Regions from separate parts of the Aliterella sp. E5.1 genome, predicted to be linked through region 3. Evidence: predicted binding sites of a transcription regulator. Region 3 holds the regulator's gene; each other region holds the start of a gene.

Region 1 (6,189 bases), on a different contig from region 3:
TAGCGATGGGGAAAAAGGCGATAGCGCAAGCGCGCCCGGTAACGGGCTTCGCATTTCCGGCATAGTTAAACGCATTATTCCTCTTGACCATACCACTTCTTGGGCATACTGGTGGTGCATTCCGGGTCGATTGCTGCTACCGGAAGATGTGGCATTATTGCAAAGCGACTTTGCCCGCGTTGAAAGTATTTTAAGTAAACTTGTCTGGTTGTGGGGCGCACGCTTTATCGGTGCAGAAACTAGCAGCGACGTTAGTAGCTGGCAGCAAGTATTAGAATTAGTGCGCGAACATAAGTTTAGTCCCGATGCGATCGATATTGATTTTTTTCCTTTAACAGTGAAAGCTGATGAAACGCAGGCTAATATTGCAGTCGAACCTGCTCATTGGCACATTGAGTTTTTTCAACTAGAGGCAACGGACGGCAGCTACAAGCTCCAAGAGCCAAAAAAGGCTTGCGGTTGTCAAATATGGACTGGTAAGCCCTTTATCAAGCAGCTAGACACCGGAGAAGCAACGATTAGCTACGATTTAGGCATTGCTCAACCGTCACATATGACAAGCCCTTCTTGGCAAGCAATGGTTAGTATTAATTAGGTTAAGCTTTCTAACTATTACTTACGATATAGTCTGAAAGTAGGTTGATACAAGGCAATACTTAGGAACAATATTAAAGACTCTAAGTAGGTAAAGAAGCTAAGTAACATGATAGTCAACGATTTAAAAACTCAATCAAAAACTTTAGGTGACTGGGCATCTATTGCGATCGCTAAGCATTTGCAAAAAATTGTCAAGCACGAAAAAGATGTCCTAAAAGACAAAAGCCCCGAAGACTTACATCAGATGCGTGTAGGAATGAGACGCTTGCGCAGTGCGATCGCAGGATTCGCCCCAGCTTTAAAATTGCCCAAGTCAGCAACAGAAAAAAAAATTGGTAAACTTGCGCGAATTTTAGGCTCATTGCGCGATCTAGATGTACTGGGCGCTGCTTTAGAAAATGATTACAAGCCAAGTTTGCCCGCCAAAGAACAAAAGTATTTGGAAACAGCTTTAGGAGATATAAGTAAACAGCGACGTTACGCTCTAGCGGAAGTCAAAGAAAGTATAGAAGGCAAGCAATATAAATTATTAAAAGAGTCATTAAATGAGTGGTTGAAGCAGCCTAAGTATCAAGAAATTGCTAAACTGCCGATTGAGGAAGTATTGCCAGACTTGCTACTACCAGAAGTCAGTAAATTGCTTCTACATCCGGGCTGGTTAGTAGGTAGCGATGCCAAGGTGATAGAAATAGAGGCAGTGGAGAAAGTATTAGAAAAACAGGGATACTTACTGCATAGTTTGCGGAAAGAAACTAAACGCATTCGCTATCAAATGGAAGTATTTAGTGAGTTCTACGGCGACAATTATGCTAGTTATTTGGAAGATATAAAAGCTATTCAAGAAATTCTCGGCAAGATTCAAGACAGCAATGTTTTGACAGAGTTTCTCAAAGAAGCATCAGCAGATAATATTGAGCGTTCCGTTCCTACCTTAATGTCTGAACTCGCCAAAGCAAACTATACCGCCTGGCAGCAGTGGCAAAATTTACAAACCCAATACTTGAGTGTTGACAGGAGAAAAGGATTTCACGTCGCCATACTCGAACCTAAGTTAAATCTTGCAGGTTAACATTTTGACTTTTGGGTAAAAACTGTCTTGCTGTCTCCCTAAAACAAGCTAAAAATCAGTGCTGTAAACTAAAGCGCAATTTATTTATAATGCTTGATAATTAGCACTCAACGCTAGAGAGTGCTAAATTGGCTAATGGAAGCGCGTGGATAACAGAATATGGCAAAAATTATTGCATTTAACGAAGAATCCCGGCGAGCGCTAGAGCGAGGCGTAAATGCCTTAGCCGATGCAGTTCGCATTACTTTGGGTCCAAAAGGGCGGAATGTGCTGCTAGAGAAGAAATTTGGCACTCCGCAAATTGTCAATGATGGCATTACCGTTGCCAAAGAAATTGAATTAGAAGATCCCTTAGAAAATACGGGTGCAAGACTAATTCAAGAAGTTGCTTCAAAAACTAAAGATGTTGCTGGCGACGGTACAACTACAGCTACAGTCCTCGCTCAAGCGATGATTAAAGAAGGCTTGAAGAATGTAGCGGCGGGTGCAAATCCTGTAAGCCTGCGTCGAGGGATCGAAAAAACCATCGACAAATTGGTAGAAACGATCGCTCAAATAGCCAAACCAGTCCAAGGAAGTGCGATCGCCCAAGTTGCTACCGTCTCGGCGGGTAATGACGAAGAAGTCGGCAAAATGATTGCCGAAGCAATGGAAAAAGTTACGACAGATGGTGTAATCACTGTTGAAGAATCTAAGTCTTTGACTACAGATTTGGAAGTAGTCGAAGGAATGCAAATAGATCGGGGTTATATTTCTCCTTACTTTATTACCGACAACGAGCGGATGGTAGTAGAGTACGAAAATGCCCGGATTTTGATTGCCGATCAAAAAATTAGCAGTATTCAAGACTTAGTTCCGGTACTGGAAAAAGTTGCGCGTTCTGGGCAACCATTGCTAATTATTGCCGAAGATGTAGACGGGGAAGCCTTGGCAACTTTGGTAGTAAATAAGGCGCGGGGCGTATTGAGTGCTTGTGCGATTAAATCACCCGGATTTGGCGATCGCCGCAAAGCTTTGTTACAAGATATTGCGGTGCTAACAGGCGGACAAATGATTTCTGAGGAAGTCGGTTTGACTTTAGATGCCGTAACTTTGGAAATGATGGGCGTTGCTCGGAAACTTACCATTGATAAAGAGTCAACTACTATTGTTGCTACGGGCGAATATACCGCCGAAGTTGAAAAGCGGATTGGTCAAATTCGCAGACAGTTAGAAGACACTGATTCTGAGTACGACAGCGAAAAACTCCAAGAGCGAATCGCCAAACTTGCAGGCGGTGTGGCGGTAATTAAAGTTGGTGCAGCAACAGAAACTGAGCTAAAAGACCGCAAATTGCGGATTGAAGATGCGTTAAATGCTACCAAAGCGGCAGTAGAAGAAGGTATTGTTCCCGGTGGTGGGGCGACACTGATCTATCTGGGCAAGCAAATCAATGAGATTAAAAATAGCTTGACTGAAGAAGAAAAAATTGGCGCAGATATTGTTGGGCGCTCTTTGGAAGCTCCTTTGCGTCAGATGGCAGATAATGCGGGTGTGGAAGGCTCGGTAATCGTGGAGAAAGTGCGCGAAACTGACTTAAACATTGGCTACAACGCTGCTACAGGCGTATTTGAAGACTTAATCGCCGCCGGAATTATCGATCCTGCTAAAGTCGTGCGATCGGCGTTGCAAAACGCTGGCTCCATTGCTGGAATGGTAATAACTACCGAAGCATTGGTTGTTGAGAAGCCCGAAAAGAATGCTCCTGCGCCTGATATGGGTGGCATGGGTGGCATGGGCGGTATGGGTGGCATGGGTGGCATGGGCGGTATGGGTGGCATGGGGATGATGTAATCCCTAGCTACTAATTACCACTGAATAATTTATTTAGCAGTTTGCCTTTAGGGTAGACTGCTTTTTTGTGCATTAATTTAATCTACGGTTTCTCGGTCGGAATTTAGTTGTATTTAGTAATAAAGTTCTGCTAGAATCTGCCTAAGTAGAAAACACCTAGAGCGATATGAGCGTTCAGACTGGACAAATTAAAGACACTTTGGCAGCTTATAATTGGGCAAATACCAATGTAAGAATGCAAAAACAGCAACAGCGAGAACCAATGTTCTACTACTTTGCTTATGGTTCTTGTATGTGTCCAGTGGATCTAAAGCGAAGTCTCGGCGAAAAAACTCATATCTACGTTGTCGGTGCGGCTACACTTATTGGCTACCGACTAGGTTTCTATTGCTATTCCACCTTTCGTAATTGTGGCGTGTTAGATATTATCAAAGACCCGACAACTTCGGTTGAAGGCGTACTTTACCAACTACCGCAACGATTGGGTTACGCTTTAGACGAGCGTGAAGGCGTGCATCACAATTGGTACAGGCACGAACACGTAGATATTGCTTGCAACGGCAAGGTTTACAACAACGCTCGTACTTATATGGTCGTAGATAAATTAACCGAAGAACTTGCCCCCAATGATTGGTACTCTAACGTTGTGTTGCGCGGTGCGGTAACTTGCGGCTTACCCGAACAATATTGCTGGAAGTTGTTTAATCATATGCACCAATTACAGCAGCGTCATGGGCTAAAATCAGCTTGAATAGAGCATCCGCCGAATTGTCGCGCTAATTATATCGACGGCAAAAGTTAAGCCGATAAAACACAGTAAAGTAGCAACGACTCCAGGGTAGTCAAAGCTACTAAGTTGTTCTGTTAGCAAGCGCCCCAAACCTCCCGCACCTACCAAGCCGACAATTACTGTCGCGCGAATGCAGACTTCCCAGCGATACAAGATGTAGGCAATAAACTTGGGCATAGTGCGGGGCAAAACTCCATAAAGGAACACTTGAGAACCACTAGCACCCAGGGCTTTGAGGGATTTTAATGGGCGATCGTCTAAGTTTTCAGTAACTTCTGCCATTAGCCGCCCCAAAATTCCTAAGTTATGAATACCAAGGGCGATCGCACCTGGTAAGATTCCGGGAAACAGCACAAATAAAAATATCAATGCCCAAATTGGCGCGGGAATTGCGCGCGTAAATAGCAAGAAAAACCGCGATAAAACCAAAATTACTATTCCCCACCAGCGATTGCCCGTATCTAAAATTCCTCCTGGTAAGAGAAAGTTGTTGGCGGCAAAGAAAGATAAAATTATCCCCCCACAGCCTGCAAAGGCGATCGCCAAAATCGACATAGCCAAAGTTTGACCGCAAAGCGTAAAAATCTGGTTTAGTTGGCTGTAATCGGGCGGGAACGCTTGTTGTAAAACACCTACTAATAATTGCCCAGTGCGCGGTGTCCAAAGTTTACTGAAATCTGCATCCACGTACCAAAACGAGAATGCGATCGCCATAACTGCGATTAAAATCGCCCATCTAGGTACGCTCTTGCTTCCAGTTGGCTGATTTTTCAACATATTCAAATCTAGCCGACTAGGTGCGCCAAGCTGACGGCGTACCAACGCACTAGCAAAATCTGTAACGCCGCTCAATACTACCAAAGCAATTAATAAAGTCCACATTTCCTCGTAGCGCAGAGATTGGAGACTAAGGAGAATTTGATAACCCAAACCCCCCGCGCCAATAATTCCTAGTACCGCCGCCGCGCGAATTGAACACTCAAACCGATAAAAGGCGTAGGAAAGCAGATTAGTCTGTGCTTGGGGAATCAAACTATACATAAAAGCATTTAGAGGCGAAACCCCACTACCAAGCAACGCCAACAATGGCTGACGGGGAGTCTCGTCCAAAATCTCTGAAAACACCTTAGTAGTAATTGCGCCAAACGGAATTGCGATCGCCAACACGGCAACTAGCGGATCTAGCCCAAAAATATTGATAAAAAATAAACCCCAAATCAATTCGTGAATTGCTCTAGGAATTGCTAACCCCGCCCGCAGCGCTAACCAAGGCAGCCCAGATACCCCCAAAACTTCCCACCATACCTCTGAACAGAAAACTCCACCAATTATTGCGACAGCTAAACTCAAAAAAGTACCGCACACCGCGTAAGCAAAGGTTTTTAATGTCGCATCCCAAGTTAGCAGCAAAAACTCCTGACTCAAATTAGGATGAATAGCTGCAACCAAAAACTGCTTGACTAAACTCCAGCCGCCAGGATTTACAACTTCTCCTTGGAACACTCTCGCCAAATGCAACGACCAAATAACCGCAAGTACGCATAGAGTAACAACTCCCTTCAAAGGCGGTTTAGTTTGTTTTATATAACCCATCAACCATCTCTGAAGACACCAAATTTGCTGGAGAATCGAACAAAACTCGTCCGTCTTGCAACCCGATAATTCGCCCGTAATAATTGCGGGCAAACTCTAAGTCATGCAAACTTGTAACCAACGTTTTATTTAGTTCGGCGTTCAATTGACACAACAATTGGATAATTTCGCGGCTGCGTTCGGGATCTAAACTTGCTATTGGTTCATCTGCCAATATCGCCGCCGGATTTTGCACCAATACCCGTGCGATCGCAACTCTTTGCTGCTGTCCTCCCGAAAGAACTCCGCATCTTTCGTACAATTTCTC
Region 2 (6,189 bases), on a different contig from region 3:
ATACTTGCCAAAAAGGGAAATTCCACGGCATTACTGCTAGAATTGCGCCTAATGGTTGGTAGCGAATAAAGCTAGAACTTGCATCGGTAGAGGCGGGGACATCGGCGAGAAATTTGGCGGCATTTTCGGCGTAGTAGCGACACACCGCAGCGCATTTTTCAACTTCCGCGATCGCGCCTTTAATGGGCTTACCCATTTCTAGGGTCATTATTTGAGCGTATTGGGCTTTATTTTGGTCTAAAAGCGCTGCGGCTGAGTGCATCCACTCTGCACGTTGGATTATTGGTATGGCGCGGTATTTTTCAAAAACTTGCTTAGATAAAGCAAGTTTAGTTTCAATTTCCCCTTCTGTTAGGGCATTAAAGGTTTTGAGCGTTTCTCCGGTAGCGGGATTAATTGTAGAAATCGCCATTACTATTCTTCTCACTCTACGGGGCTGGAAATGCTTAGGGCTTCGCCGTAGGCATCGCGTTTCTATTCTATTCTGGCGCTAAAATCAGGTAATATATTGCTTTTTGGGCGATGCCTACGTCAAAAACAAAGTTTTACGCACTTTTGCAAAATTAAACCCATTCCCATCAGGCATAGGTCTTCTTCATCAAAATGTATTACTTTGTAAACTCAATTACATCTCCTCCGGAGATTTTGACTTATTATTAAAAAAATATTAAGTTTCTTCTCAATTTTGTGCAGTTGAATTTTAAGATTTTTGTAATAGTTTGTAGTATTAGCTACACCACTAAGACTTACTTAGTTTTTTGCTTAGACAGGTTTTCTCAAACAATGGCAATTAATTAAGCAAGAGCCAGTCCATCACGAGCGCCGGATACGCCGCTTAGGGAATGCCTCAATTGCAATGTTTATTGACGGATTCCACTAATGGAGGATCAATTGGAAGTTTTAACCAAAAGTGTAGAGACAAATGCCAAACAAGCAAGGATTTTAGCAGTAGATGACAATGAGGATAATTTGCTGCTGCTTGGTGAAGTATTGAATGTGTTTAATTGCTCCCTTATCACCGCAACTCGTGGGCAGATAGCCTTACTCCTAGCCCAAGAATGCAACCCAGATTTAATTTTGCTAGATGTAAAGCTGCCAGATTTAAATGGTGTAGAGGTTGTCCGCCATCTAAAACAAAACTCAACTACAGTAAATATCCCGGTGATTGCTGTAACCGCCTTAGCTAGAGAAGAAGATCGCCAAGCTTTATTAAAAGCAGGTTGCAGCGACTATATCAGCAAACCTTATATGCTCGAAGACTTAGAAGCAACCGTGCGCTGTTATTTAGCCCAAATGGCGAGTTGATTTTCTTACTAACTAGGAGCAATAAACTCTGGTGCATGAGCCAAAATTGCTACAATACTAGTCCGCCCGCTATCTAAGGACGATTTGGAGATCAAGTCTGTAAGGGAAATAGCCGTAACTTCTTCAATTGTCGATTTAAGATAAGGTTCAAAAGCTAAGCGAAGATTAGTTCTTACTTGTTGTGCCAATTCTTCCTTACCACTACTTATTAATAACTGTTCGGGTTGGGTGAGCGAATCTTCAATAACCATTGCTAAATTTTTATCGAGCAGTTTACAAGAAACTTGTTGTGGTTGATGTCCGAGGATTTTCAAATATGCGTTTTGGACGCACTCTAATACCTTTTGCTCTAACTGCTCTTGAGTGTGGCAAATATTTTTTGTCATAAAATTATTTTTTATAAGAAATAACTAATTTATTTTTTACAATCTACCCTGCTAGGGTTTAGCTACAAACAACCCATAGAGATATATATCTAAAACTTATGTATATAAGCAAAATAGGCAGAGTTTCCTTACTAAGAAACTCTGCCTATTTTTGAAGCAGCAACGAGGGCGCAAGTAATACTTACACCCATCTACGATTAATAATCGTAGTCGCCGCCACCCATACCACCACCCGCAGGAGCAGCGCCATCTTTTGGCTCAGGCTTGTCAACTACGATGCACTCAGTAGTTAAAACCATACCAGCGATGGAAGCTGCGTTTTGCAAGGCAGAACGAGTTACTTTCGCAGGATCGACAATTCCGGCAGCAAACATATCGACAAATTCGTTAGTTGCCGCATTGAAGCCCACATTAAAGTCTTTTTCTTTGACGCGTTCGGCAATTACTGCACCATTTTGTCCGGCATTTTCAGCAATCCGCTTTAAGGGGGCTGCCAAAGCACGAGATACAATCATCGCGCCAATCAATTCTTCATCTTTGAGGTTGCCTGTAGCCCAAGCTTCCAATTCAGGAGATAGGTGAGCTAAAGTTGTACCACCACCAGGAACAATACCTTCTTCTACGGCGGCTTTGGTTGCGTTAATCGCATCTTCTAGACGCAATTTGCGGTCTTTCATCTCAGTTTCTGTAGCTGCACCAACTTTAACTACAGCTACACCACCAGCCAACTTAGCTAGGCGCTCTTGCAGCTTCTCTTTGTCGTAGGACGACTCAGTTTCGTCCATTTGGCGACGGATTTGTTCGCAACGAGTTTTAACCGCTTGTTCGTTACCTTCAGCAACGATTGTAGTAGTGTCTTTGGTGATATTAATGCGACGAGCTTTACCTAGCATTTCTAGCTTGGTGCTTTCTAGCTTTAAGCCCGCATCTTCAGTAATTAGTTGACCGCCCGTTAGTACGGCAATATCTTCTAACATTGCTTTACGGCGATCGCCAAATCCGGGAGCTTTAACCGCCGCTACGTTCAATACACCCCGCAGGCGGTTGACAACCAAAGTTGCTAAAGCTTCTTTTTCAATGTCTTCGGCGATAATTACCAATGGACGACCAGAACGAGCTACTTGCTCTAGTACGGGTACTAAGTCTTGAACTAAGGCAATTTTCTTGTCTGTCAACAAGATAAAAGGCTCTTCAAAAACTGTTTCCATCCGCTCTGGATCGGTAGCAAAGTAAGGAGAGATGTAGCCTTTATCAAAGCGCATCCCTTCAGTAATTTCTAGTTCGGTATTCATAGATTTCCCTTCTTCTAGGGAAATTACGCCTTCTTTACCGACTTTATCCATCGCATCAGCAATCATCTGCCCGACTTCTTCGTCGTTACCCGCAGAGATAGAGCCGACTTGGGCGATCGATTTTGAATCTTCTACTGGACGAGCGTGTTCGGCAATTTTGCCAACTAAGAAATTAGTTGCTTTGTCTACTCCACGCTTGAGAGAAATTGCATTGGCTCCCGCCGCTACGTTTCTCAGACCTTCTTTGACCATAGCGTGAGCAAGCACGGTAGCTGTAGTTGTGCCATCACCTGCCGCATCATTGGTTTTGGAAGCTGCTTGGCGAATTAGCGCTACACCAGTATTTTCAACGTGGTCTTCTAGTTCGATTTCTTTGGCAATAGTTACGCCATCGTTAACGATTTGTGGTGCGCCAAATTTCTTTTCTAGAACTACGTTACGACCTTTAGGTCCTAACGTAACAGCTACGGCTTCTGCCAAAATGTCCATGCCCTTTTCTAAAGCACGACGAGCATTCTCGTTATAAATAATTCGCTTTGCCATATTGGTATTGTGTGGTGAGGGGGTTACTTTGCTTGAAGACGCTAGAGAATAAAAAATTTATTCCTGCTTTGTACCTTTTTTGTTGTGCTTTCTATGCAACTACGGCAAGGATGTCTTTTTCCGATAACAGTACATATTCTTCTGTACCGAGCTTGATGTCTGTGCCAGCGTACTTGGAGTAAAGAACTTTATCTCCAACTTTGACATCGAGTTCGGTACGGCTACCATCATCGTTGCGCTTGCCAGGTCCAACGTTGACAATTTCCCCTACTTGGGGCTTCTCTTTGGCGTTATCGGGCAAATATAGACCTCCGGCGGTCTTTTCTTCGGCGGCGCTGACTTTTACAAATACGCGATCGCCTAGGGGGCTAACTGTCGATACACTTAGAGTTACTGCTGCCATATATATATCTCTCCCAAAAAAATTAGCACTCTCTGCTCCTGAGTGCTAATTTACCTAAATAAGTCACCTAAAAGCAACAAAATTCTGTGTACGGGTTTCCGAACTTATGCCTTGCGATAGTTGGAATGGTTGTAGGAAAAGGCTTAAGCCGCGCGATCGCTCTTTATAATTTGTCAAAATAGTTTTAACGCAAAAATTACCTTTTGTAACAATGACTCAAGAAAACGCCGCGCCAGTAGAAATATTTGCAGAAGTTGAAACCTGCCAAGCTCAAAGTCTTGAATCTTTAACTAACTGCGTTCAAACCTTGGGACTAGAGAAAATCCAACGCCATATTTTTATCTGTGCTGACCCAACTTTTCCTCAATGTTGTTCTAAAGAAGCTAGTTTAGAATCTTGGGAGTATCTGAAAAAACGTCTAAAACAGTTAAAACTTGATAAGCCAACTGATACACGCCCCAGTTGTATATTTCGCACTAAAGCTAATTGCTTGCGCGTCTGTAGCTTCGGACCAGTTCTAGTAGTTTATCCTGACGGCGTTTGGTATCGGCAAGCAACTCCTGAAGTAATTGAGCGAATTATTCAAGAACATTTAATTAATAACTGTGTAGTTGAAGAATATGCTTTTTTAATTCATCCTTTGCCACAACCTGTAAATTTTGATACCTCCCTAAGTAAACAATAGTAACGTCTATTTTTAGACTCAAGTAATATCAAGGCTAGTAATAGCAATTATCCAGTAGGTTGCTAAAATTTTAATGAAAAAACCACTACACAACAACGCATCAGATATACTATATAGTTCCGTAGCATTACTGGAATCGCAATTTTTCAGTAGAAAATAAAGAAGGAAAATAAGCTTGGGAAAACAATTGTGACAGTAGGTGCTATCAACAGGGACACGATGCAAAATACCCACCATAAAATTTCATCAAATTAAAAGTAACCACAGTAGCAAAGTATGAAAGAGACTAGCGTTAAAGAACACAAAAGACTGCTACTAATTGACGACGATCCAAACTTAATATTGCTGGTCAAAGATTATTTAGAATTTCGCGGTTATGAGGTTATCACGGCTGAAAATGGCAGGGAAGCATTAGAAGTTTTGGAAAATGACGTTCCAGACATGATTGTTTGCGACGTGATGATGCCGGAGATGGATGGCTATGATTTTGTTAGTAATATTCGCGAAAATGAACGTACCAGCTGGATTCCAGTGCTATTTCTTTCTGCCAAAGGTCAAGCTCAAGACCGAGTTAAAGGGTTAAATGTGGGCGCAGATGTTTACATGGTTAAGCCTTTTGAGCCAGAGGAATTGGTAGCTCAAGTAGAAGCATCGCTCAAACAAGCTTTTCGGCGGCAACAGTCGAATAATGGGGGCGATAATGAATCAAAAATTCAAGTACCCTTCGATGTGCATCTCACGCAAACAGAGATGAAAGTTGTGCAGTTTGTAGCTAGAGGTTTGGCGAATAAAAATATTGCTGATGAACTTAATGTAAGTCAGCGCACTGTAGAAAGTCATGTTTCTAATATGTTAGGCAAAACAGGGCTGCATAATCGTACGGAACTAGCTCGGTGGGCAATCGAGAACCAGATGACTTGAAGTAATTGTTACAAATAAAAAGGAATAAAAAATCGCGTGGAGGTAAGCTAGTAGCCTCCACGCGATTTCTTACTTATTCGATGCCTTCGATGCGGTCTTCTACTTCTTGATATAATTCGCGCAACATCTGCAAGTTGCTTTCGCTAGTTTCCCAGTAACCGCGCCCATTGACTTCCAACAAAGTTGAAACTACTTTGCGGAAAGAATGAGGATTGAGGTTCATCAAGCGCTGACGCATGGCAACATCTTGAATAAACGTCGAATTGGTATCTTCGTAAATCCAGTTATCCACCGCTCCTGCCGTTGCACTCCAACCCATCGTATTTACTAAGCGCTTAGAAAGCTCTCTTACACCCTCGTAACCGTGATTTAGCATTCCCTCGTACCACTTGGGGTTGAGTAGCTTAGTACGGGCATCTAAACGCACGGTTTCAGATAAGCTGCGGACTTGGGCATTGGCGGTAGTAGTATCGGCGATAAATGACGAGGGGGTTTTACCGTCAGCACGTAAACTTGCTACAAGTTTTGTAGGATCGGAGTCGAAATAGTGACTAACATCCGTCAAGCTAATTTCTGAGGAGTCGAGATTTTGGAAAGTAACATCAACAGTTTTTAAGGCGGTTTCAAAAATCTGTTGAGACTTATCCATCATGC
Region 3 (6,189 bases):
GGCGCAAGCTTGGGTACAAATATCGCTGCTGTAGGCGTTTTTTGGCTGCCAATTAGGGCGTTGCTTCCCACGTTACAACCGCTAAGCCCGGTTAAGACTAAAATTACAACGGTTAATATAGAAAAAAATGACTTTTGATTCATGTCCTAAAACCACTTGCAAAGATTAATATTGACAAAACATCAACATTATGATTTCCCTTAAAGAGTGAAATAAATTCTTTTGGGAATGCTAAAACTAAGTTTAATACCCAGCAAGAGCAAGATGTCAGCCCAATTTCAACCGCCGATCGCCTCCGTTAGTGTAGAAGAACTTGCCCAACGCCTCAAAAGTGGTGCAACAGAAGGATTGCAGTTGATAGACGTGCGGGAATTAGAGGAAATTGTGATCGCATCTATTCCTAGTTTTGTTGTCTTACCTTTGAGCCAATTTAACCAATGGGCAGAGCAAATAACTACTCGTTTCGATCCTCATCAGGAAACCTTGGTACTTTGTCATCATGGCATTCGTTCTGCCCAAATGTGTCAGTGGTTGGTTAGCCAAGGATTTACCAATGTCAAAAATATTACTGGTGGAATTGATGCTTACGCCAACCAGTGCGATCGGGGCATTGCCCTGTACTAAATCGTCATGATTGAAATACTGACGAATAATTGCGTCTAACCTCTACAATTTATTTGTTATCTTGTATAAATAGATTCAAATGTTTAACGAATTTTTGGGCAAAATCTTTGCAAGCTCATAACAAAATTGTGCGTCACGTCCGCTTCAGCTATGCAAGTCCAGCTTACTAATAGACAACAACACATACTTTGGGCAACAGTCCGCCACTATATCGCTACAGCCGAGCCTGTAGGTTCAAAAGCTTTAGTAGATGGGTATAAGCTGCGTGTCAGCCCCGCGACAATTCGCAACGCAATGGGGGTACTCGAAAAAGCTGGATTGCTCTATCAACCCCACACATCGGCGGGTAGAGTCCCTTCAGATTCTGGCTACCGAATTTATGTAGATGAATTAATTACTCCTTCAGAAGTTGCGACGCGCCAATTAGAGCAAGTATTGCAATTGCCCAAGGAAGATTGGAGTTTGGAAGCTTTATTGCAAGGTGCGGCACAAATACTCGCAACGGTTAGCGGCTGTATTACGTTAATTACTATGCCGCAAACAAGTACGGCTAGTCTGCGGCATCTCCAGCTAGTACAGGTAGATCCGGGACGAGTAATGGTAATTGTCGTTACCGATGGCTACGAGACCCAATCGGCGTTGATGGAGTTACCTAGCGCAGAAGATAGCCAAATTGATGTTGAAGTAGTAGAAAGAGAGTTGCAAATTCTTTCTAATTTTTTAAATAGTCAACTGCGGGGGCAAAGTCTAGCCCAGTTAGCAGTATTAGATTGGAGTGAGTTGGACTTAGAGTTTCAACGCTACGGTGATTTTCTGACAAATTTCTTAGCCGATTTGCATCGTCGCGCCAAGCCACCCGCCGCTACCCAAATTATGATTCGCGGCGTATCGGAAGTATTGCGTCAGCCAGAATTTTCCCAATTGCAGCAAGTAAAAACAATCATCCATCTGTTGGAAGAAGAACAAGAACAACTTTGGCAGTTAATATTTACTGAACCAGAGGTTGTAGGATTGGGCAGACAGCGAGTAACAGTACGAATTGGCGCAGAAAACCCCCTAGAACCAATTCGCAGTTGTACGTTGATTTCGTCTACTTATCGTCGGGGTAGCGTACCTGTAGGTAGTGTAGGGGTACTAGGTCCTACGCGGATGGATTACGAAACTGCGATCGCGGTAGTAGAAGCGGCGGCAGATTATTTATCTGATGGGTTGAGTTAATCAGTAAAATAAAACCACTTTTTGTTGCAATAAAACGATAATAGTAAACATACCAAATGATAATAATGTTTGGAGCGGGAAGTTAATCTAAAACCTAAGATACTTATGAGTAAAAAAATTGCTTTTGTAGCTTTGTGGCTGAGTTTTGTAACTTATGCTTTTTTTCTCGCGCCTCCAGAACAACCGGGAACTTTTGAATTAATTAAAAATCTTTCTACAGGTGTTTGGGATGGTATTAATCCCTTAATTATATCTTTATTTAATATTATGGGCATTTTGCCAATGATATATAGTTGCTTACTATTTATTGATGGTAGAGGACAAAAAATATCTGCCGGGCCTTTTGCTTTGGTTTCTTTTGGAGTTGGGGCTTTTGCACTTTTACCTTATTTATTTTTACGTCAACCAAATCCAGAGTTTCCGGGTAAAAAAAATTGGTTTATTAAACTACTAGATTCTCGAATTACAGGAATTTTTCTATTTGTTAGTGCTGCAATTTTAGTTGCTTATGGGTTAGTAAATGGCGATTGGGCAGATTTTGTACAGCAATGGCAAACCAATCGTTTTATTAATGTAATGAGTTTAGATTTTTGCTTACTTTGCTTGTTACCGTCGGTACTCATTGGCGATGATATGGCGCGTCGTAACATGGATAACCCTACACTATTTTGGATTACAGCATTACTACCGTTATTTGGAAGTTTGATTTATTTATCTTTGCGATCGCCTTTACCGGAAAAGAGCGAACAATTATCTAAGGCGCAAGCAATATCTATATAATAGACTCCCTATTTGATTTGTAAGGGACAATTTATGAATCTCAAAGACTTGAAGACAGAACAAATTAAGGATTATATTCGAGACGAGCAAACAAAAGGACGTTCTTTAAGAGAAATTGTCAAAGAAGTTGCACTAGAGCGTCAGGATGTGACCATTCTAAGCCACGAGTCAAAAGCAGCAAAGCAGCAAATATTAGAAGTATTAAAATAAAGCTCGTGAAATATTAAATCTCTTTAAAATTTGCAAAGGATAGCTTGTGCAATGCAAAAACATAACTGGTCACTATGGTTAGTATGGGCAGGATTTATTGCCTACATTTTACTATTAGCACCACCTTTACATTTGCCAGAAACAATCGCGTTACTAACAAAGATATTGACTTTCCAATGGGGAGAAGTTAATCCAATTATTTTGTCAATATTTTCTCTAGTGGGAATTTGGCTAATAATCTATAGTTGCTTGCTATTTATTGATGGCAGAATGCAAAAAATCCCTTTTTGGATTTTTGCTTTAGCTGCCGTAGGTTCGGGTGTAATTGGGTTGATACCGTACTTAGCATTGCGAGAATCAAATCAAGAATTTATAGGGAAAAAAGATAGCTTTCTAAACTTACTAGATTCTCATTCCACAGGCGTTATTTTGACAGTATTTACAATATTCGTGCTAGGTTATGGCGTATTTGCAGGAAATTGGACAGATTATATTCAACAATTTCAAAGCGATCGCTTTATCAATGGCATGAGCTTAGCATTTTGCCTATTTGCTGTGCTATTTCCGACAGTTTTGGGCGATGATATGGCAAGACGCGGCTGGCTGCGAGACTCTCAGCTATTTTGGGTAATAGCGCTAGTACCGTTATTTGGGGCGTTATTGTATTTGTGTTTGCGCCCGCCATTAATTGAATCTACAAGCTAGGGTGGAGATGCGCCTATTTTTTAGCTGGAAATGATTAGTCGAAGAAAAAATATTGTTAGATTAATTAGACAAATATTTGCAGTATTTCAATATAGTGGACGGGCGCTGGAATTAGTTTGGAACACCAGCCGCACTCTAACAATAATTTTGGCAGTTTTGACAGTAATCGCTGGTTTGCTGCCCGCCGCGATCGCCTATATTGGGAAATTAATTGTTGATAGCGTCATTCTTGCTTCCCAATCGGGACTAAATAGCGATCGCAATTGGGCTTTTATTTATCTGGGAATAGAAGCTATTGTAGTTGCAATTCTTGCCGGAAGCCAAAGAGGGCTAAGTATTTCGCAATCTTTGCTGCGGGTACTATTAGGGCAAAAAGTTAATGTTTTAATCCTCGAAAAAGCGCTAACTTTAGATTTAGCTCACTTTGAAGACTCAGAATTTTATGACAAAATGAGTCGGGCGCGGCGAGAAGCTTCTAGTCGTCCTTTGAGCTTAGTGAGCGGTACTTTTAAATTAGTCCAAGATAGTATTTCTTTGGCTACTTACGGCGGTTTGCTGCTGAAGTTTTCCGGCTGGGTGTTAGTGGTACTAATCCTCGCGGCTGTACCTGCTTTTATTGCTGAAACTAAATTTGCTGGCGTAGCTTTTCGGTTATTTCGCTGGCGTGCGCCAGAAACGCGAGAACAAACCTATTTAGAAACTTTAATTGCTAGAGAAGACTTTGCCAAAGAAGTGCAGTTGTACCAATTAGGTGCAATGCTACTCCAGCGCTACCGCGATATTTTTAATCGATTGTACTCAGAAGATCGCAACTTAACCCTCAAACGGGGAATATGGGGTTATTTGCTGGGGTTAGTTAGTACATCGGCTTTTTACATTGCTTATTTGTGGATTGTGACTGAAGCTGTCGCATCGCGCATCTCTCTAGGGGATATGACGATGTATTTAGTCGTATTTCGCCAAGCACAAACTACTTTTGCAAGTTTTCTTAGTTCCATTGGCGGAATGTACGAAGATAACTTATATCTTTCTAATTTGTATGAGTTTTTAGAGCAAGAGATTCCGCAACCATTAGGTAAACGTACCAAAGGTTTAATTCCTGGGGATGGCTTGCGGTTTGAAAATGTTTCCTTTACTTACGCCGGAAGCCAGCAAAGCGCCTTAAAAAACGTCTCCTTGCACCTAAAACCAGGGGAAAAGTTAGCAATTGTAGGCGCTAATGGTTCGGGCAAAACTACGCTAATTAAGCTGTTAACGCGGCTATATACCCCCAGTAGCGGGCGAATTGTCTTAGATGGGGTAGATTTGCAGGAATGGGATATGGACGCATTACACAAGCGGATTGGGGTAATATTTCAAAACTTCGTGCGCTACCAATTTACTGTTGGTGAAAACGTAGGCGTTGGCGATGTAGAACACTTTGAAGACGCGGCGAAGTGGAAAACCGCCGCCGAAAAAGGAATGGCTTTACCTTTTGTGGAAAAAATGCCCGACAAATTTCAAACTCAGTTAGGGCGCTGGTTTAAAGATGGACAAGAATTATCGGGAGGTGAGTGGCAAAAAATCGCTTTATCTCGCGCATTTATGCGCACTAAAGCCGATATTTTAGTCTTAGACGAACCCACCGCCGCCATGGATGCAGAGGCGGAAGTACAGATATTTGACCGTTTTCGCAGCTTGGCAAAACATCAAATGGCAATATTAATTTCTCACCGTTTTTCTACCGTCAGAATGGCAGATGCGATCGCAGTTTTAGCTGATGGCGAATTAATCGAACAAGGAACCCATGAGGAGTTATTAGCCGCCAATGGTCGCTATGCAAGGCTTTTTACGCTCCAAGCTGCGGGGTATCACTAAAATATCTAAGTTAATAGCTGTTTATACATTTCGACTAATTTATTGTTTAAATTGGTAATGTTATATCGATTTTCTACATATTGACGACCTGCTTTACCCATTTGAAGCCATGCTTCCGGGTGTTCGACAAGATAATTTAATTTTTCAGCTAATGCTTCTACATCTTTTTCTGGAACTAAAAAACCTGATTTTCCATCTAATAAACCTTCAGGAATGCCGTTATGCAGTGTAGATACAACTGGTAATCCCATCGCTTGAGCCTCTTGTAACACTAATGCTTGACCTTCTCGATCTCCATTAGCCGCAGTCACGCTAGGTAGCATAAATATATGAGAAGCAGCATAAAGCTGGCGCACTTGCTCTTGCGTCATCCATCCTACTAACTTAATATTTTCTGAGATCTCCAACTCTAAAATTAGGTTTTCTAAAGATTTTCGTAATATACCATCTCCAACAATTGTATAGATAATTTTTGGGTTTTTCTCTACAACTTTTGCGATGGCTTTGATGCCATATTCAATTCCTTTTTTTTCTACTAATCTACCAATGGTAATAATTTTTACTACTTCCCCAACAATGAGTTTTCTTTCGCAAAAAGCATACTGAGAAATTTCCAACCCTACGGGTAGTTTAACTATTTTATTTTGAGGGCAGCCCAAGCCTATAGTCTGTTTTTTTGTAAAATCTGTATTAACTGTATATAAATCCCCTTTTTGAAAAAGCCGTAGGTAATAATCTTTCCCACTCTGTTGAGGTATTGCATTTACATCTACACCGTGGAATGTTGTAACTAGC

What was found. The regulator HrcA, encoded in region 3, represses chaperone genes, less so after heat shock. The targets are predictions, from matches to a motif close to TTAGCACTCNNNANTNNNGAGTGCTAA.
Region 1: the regulator HrcA is predicted to act here: its motif matches at 1,767-1,793, upstream of groL (chaperonin GroEL).
Region 2: the regulator HrcA is predicted to act here: its motif matches at 3,952-3,978, upstream of groES (co-chaperone GroES).

Annotation. Positions count from the first base shown of each region.
Region 1 is NZ_JBYCCV010000016.1:38,825-45,013, forward strand. It holds gene AC2VE5_RS08440 (hypothetical protein) at 1-595, shown strand, start outside; gene AC2VE5_RS08445 (CHAD domain-containing protein) at 704-1,666, shown strand; gene groL (chaperonin GroEL) at 1,826-3,499, shown strand; gene AC2VE5_RS08455 (gamma-glutamylcyclotransferase family protein) at 3,666-4,250, shown strand; gene AC2VE5_RS08460 (PhnE/PtxC family ABC transporter permease) at 4,242-5,882, opposite strand; gene AC2VE5_RS08465 (phosphonate ABC transporter ATP-binding protein) at 5,860-6,189, opposite strand, start outside.
Region 2 is NZ_JBYCCV010000031.1:5,140-11,328, forward strand. It holds gene AC2VE5_RS12450 (NAD-dependent succinate-semialdehyde dehydrogenase) at 1-412, opposite strand, end outside; gene AC2VE5_RS12455 (response regulator) at 880-1,305, shown strand; gene AC2VE5_RS12460 (Na-translocating system protein MpsC family protein) at 1,314-1,691, opposite strand; gene groL (chaperonin GroEL) at 1,889-3,526, opposite strand; gene groES (co-chaperone GroES) at 3,618-3,929, opposite strand; gene AC2VE5_RS12475 ((2Fe-2S) ferredoxin domain-containing protein) at 4,141-4,614, shown strand; gene AC2VE5_RS12480 (response regulator transcription factor) at 4,891-5,535, shown strand; gene AC2VE5_RS12485 (magnesium chelatase subunit H) at 5,609-6,189, opposite strand, start outside.
Region 3 is NZ_JBYCCV010000006.1:6,362-12,550, reverse strand. It holds gene AC2VE5_RS03815 (DUF3352 domain-containing protein) at 1-143, opposite strand, end outside; gene AC2VE5_RS03810 (rhodanese-like domain-containing protein) at 265-624, shown strand; gene hrcA (heat-inducible transcriptional repressor HrcA) at 775-1,842, shown strand; gene AC2VE5_RS03800 (DUF2834 domain-containing protein) at 1,948-2,622, shown strand; gene AC2VE5_RS03795 (hypothetical protein) at 2,656-2,832, shown strand; gene AC2VE5_RS03790 (hypothetical protein) at 2,884-3,537, shown strand; gene AC2VE5_RS03785 (ABC transporter ATP-binding protein) at 3,568-5,394, shown strand; gene AC2VE5_RS03780 (glycosyltransferase) at 5,400-6,189, opposite strand, start outside.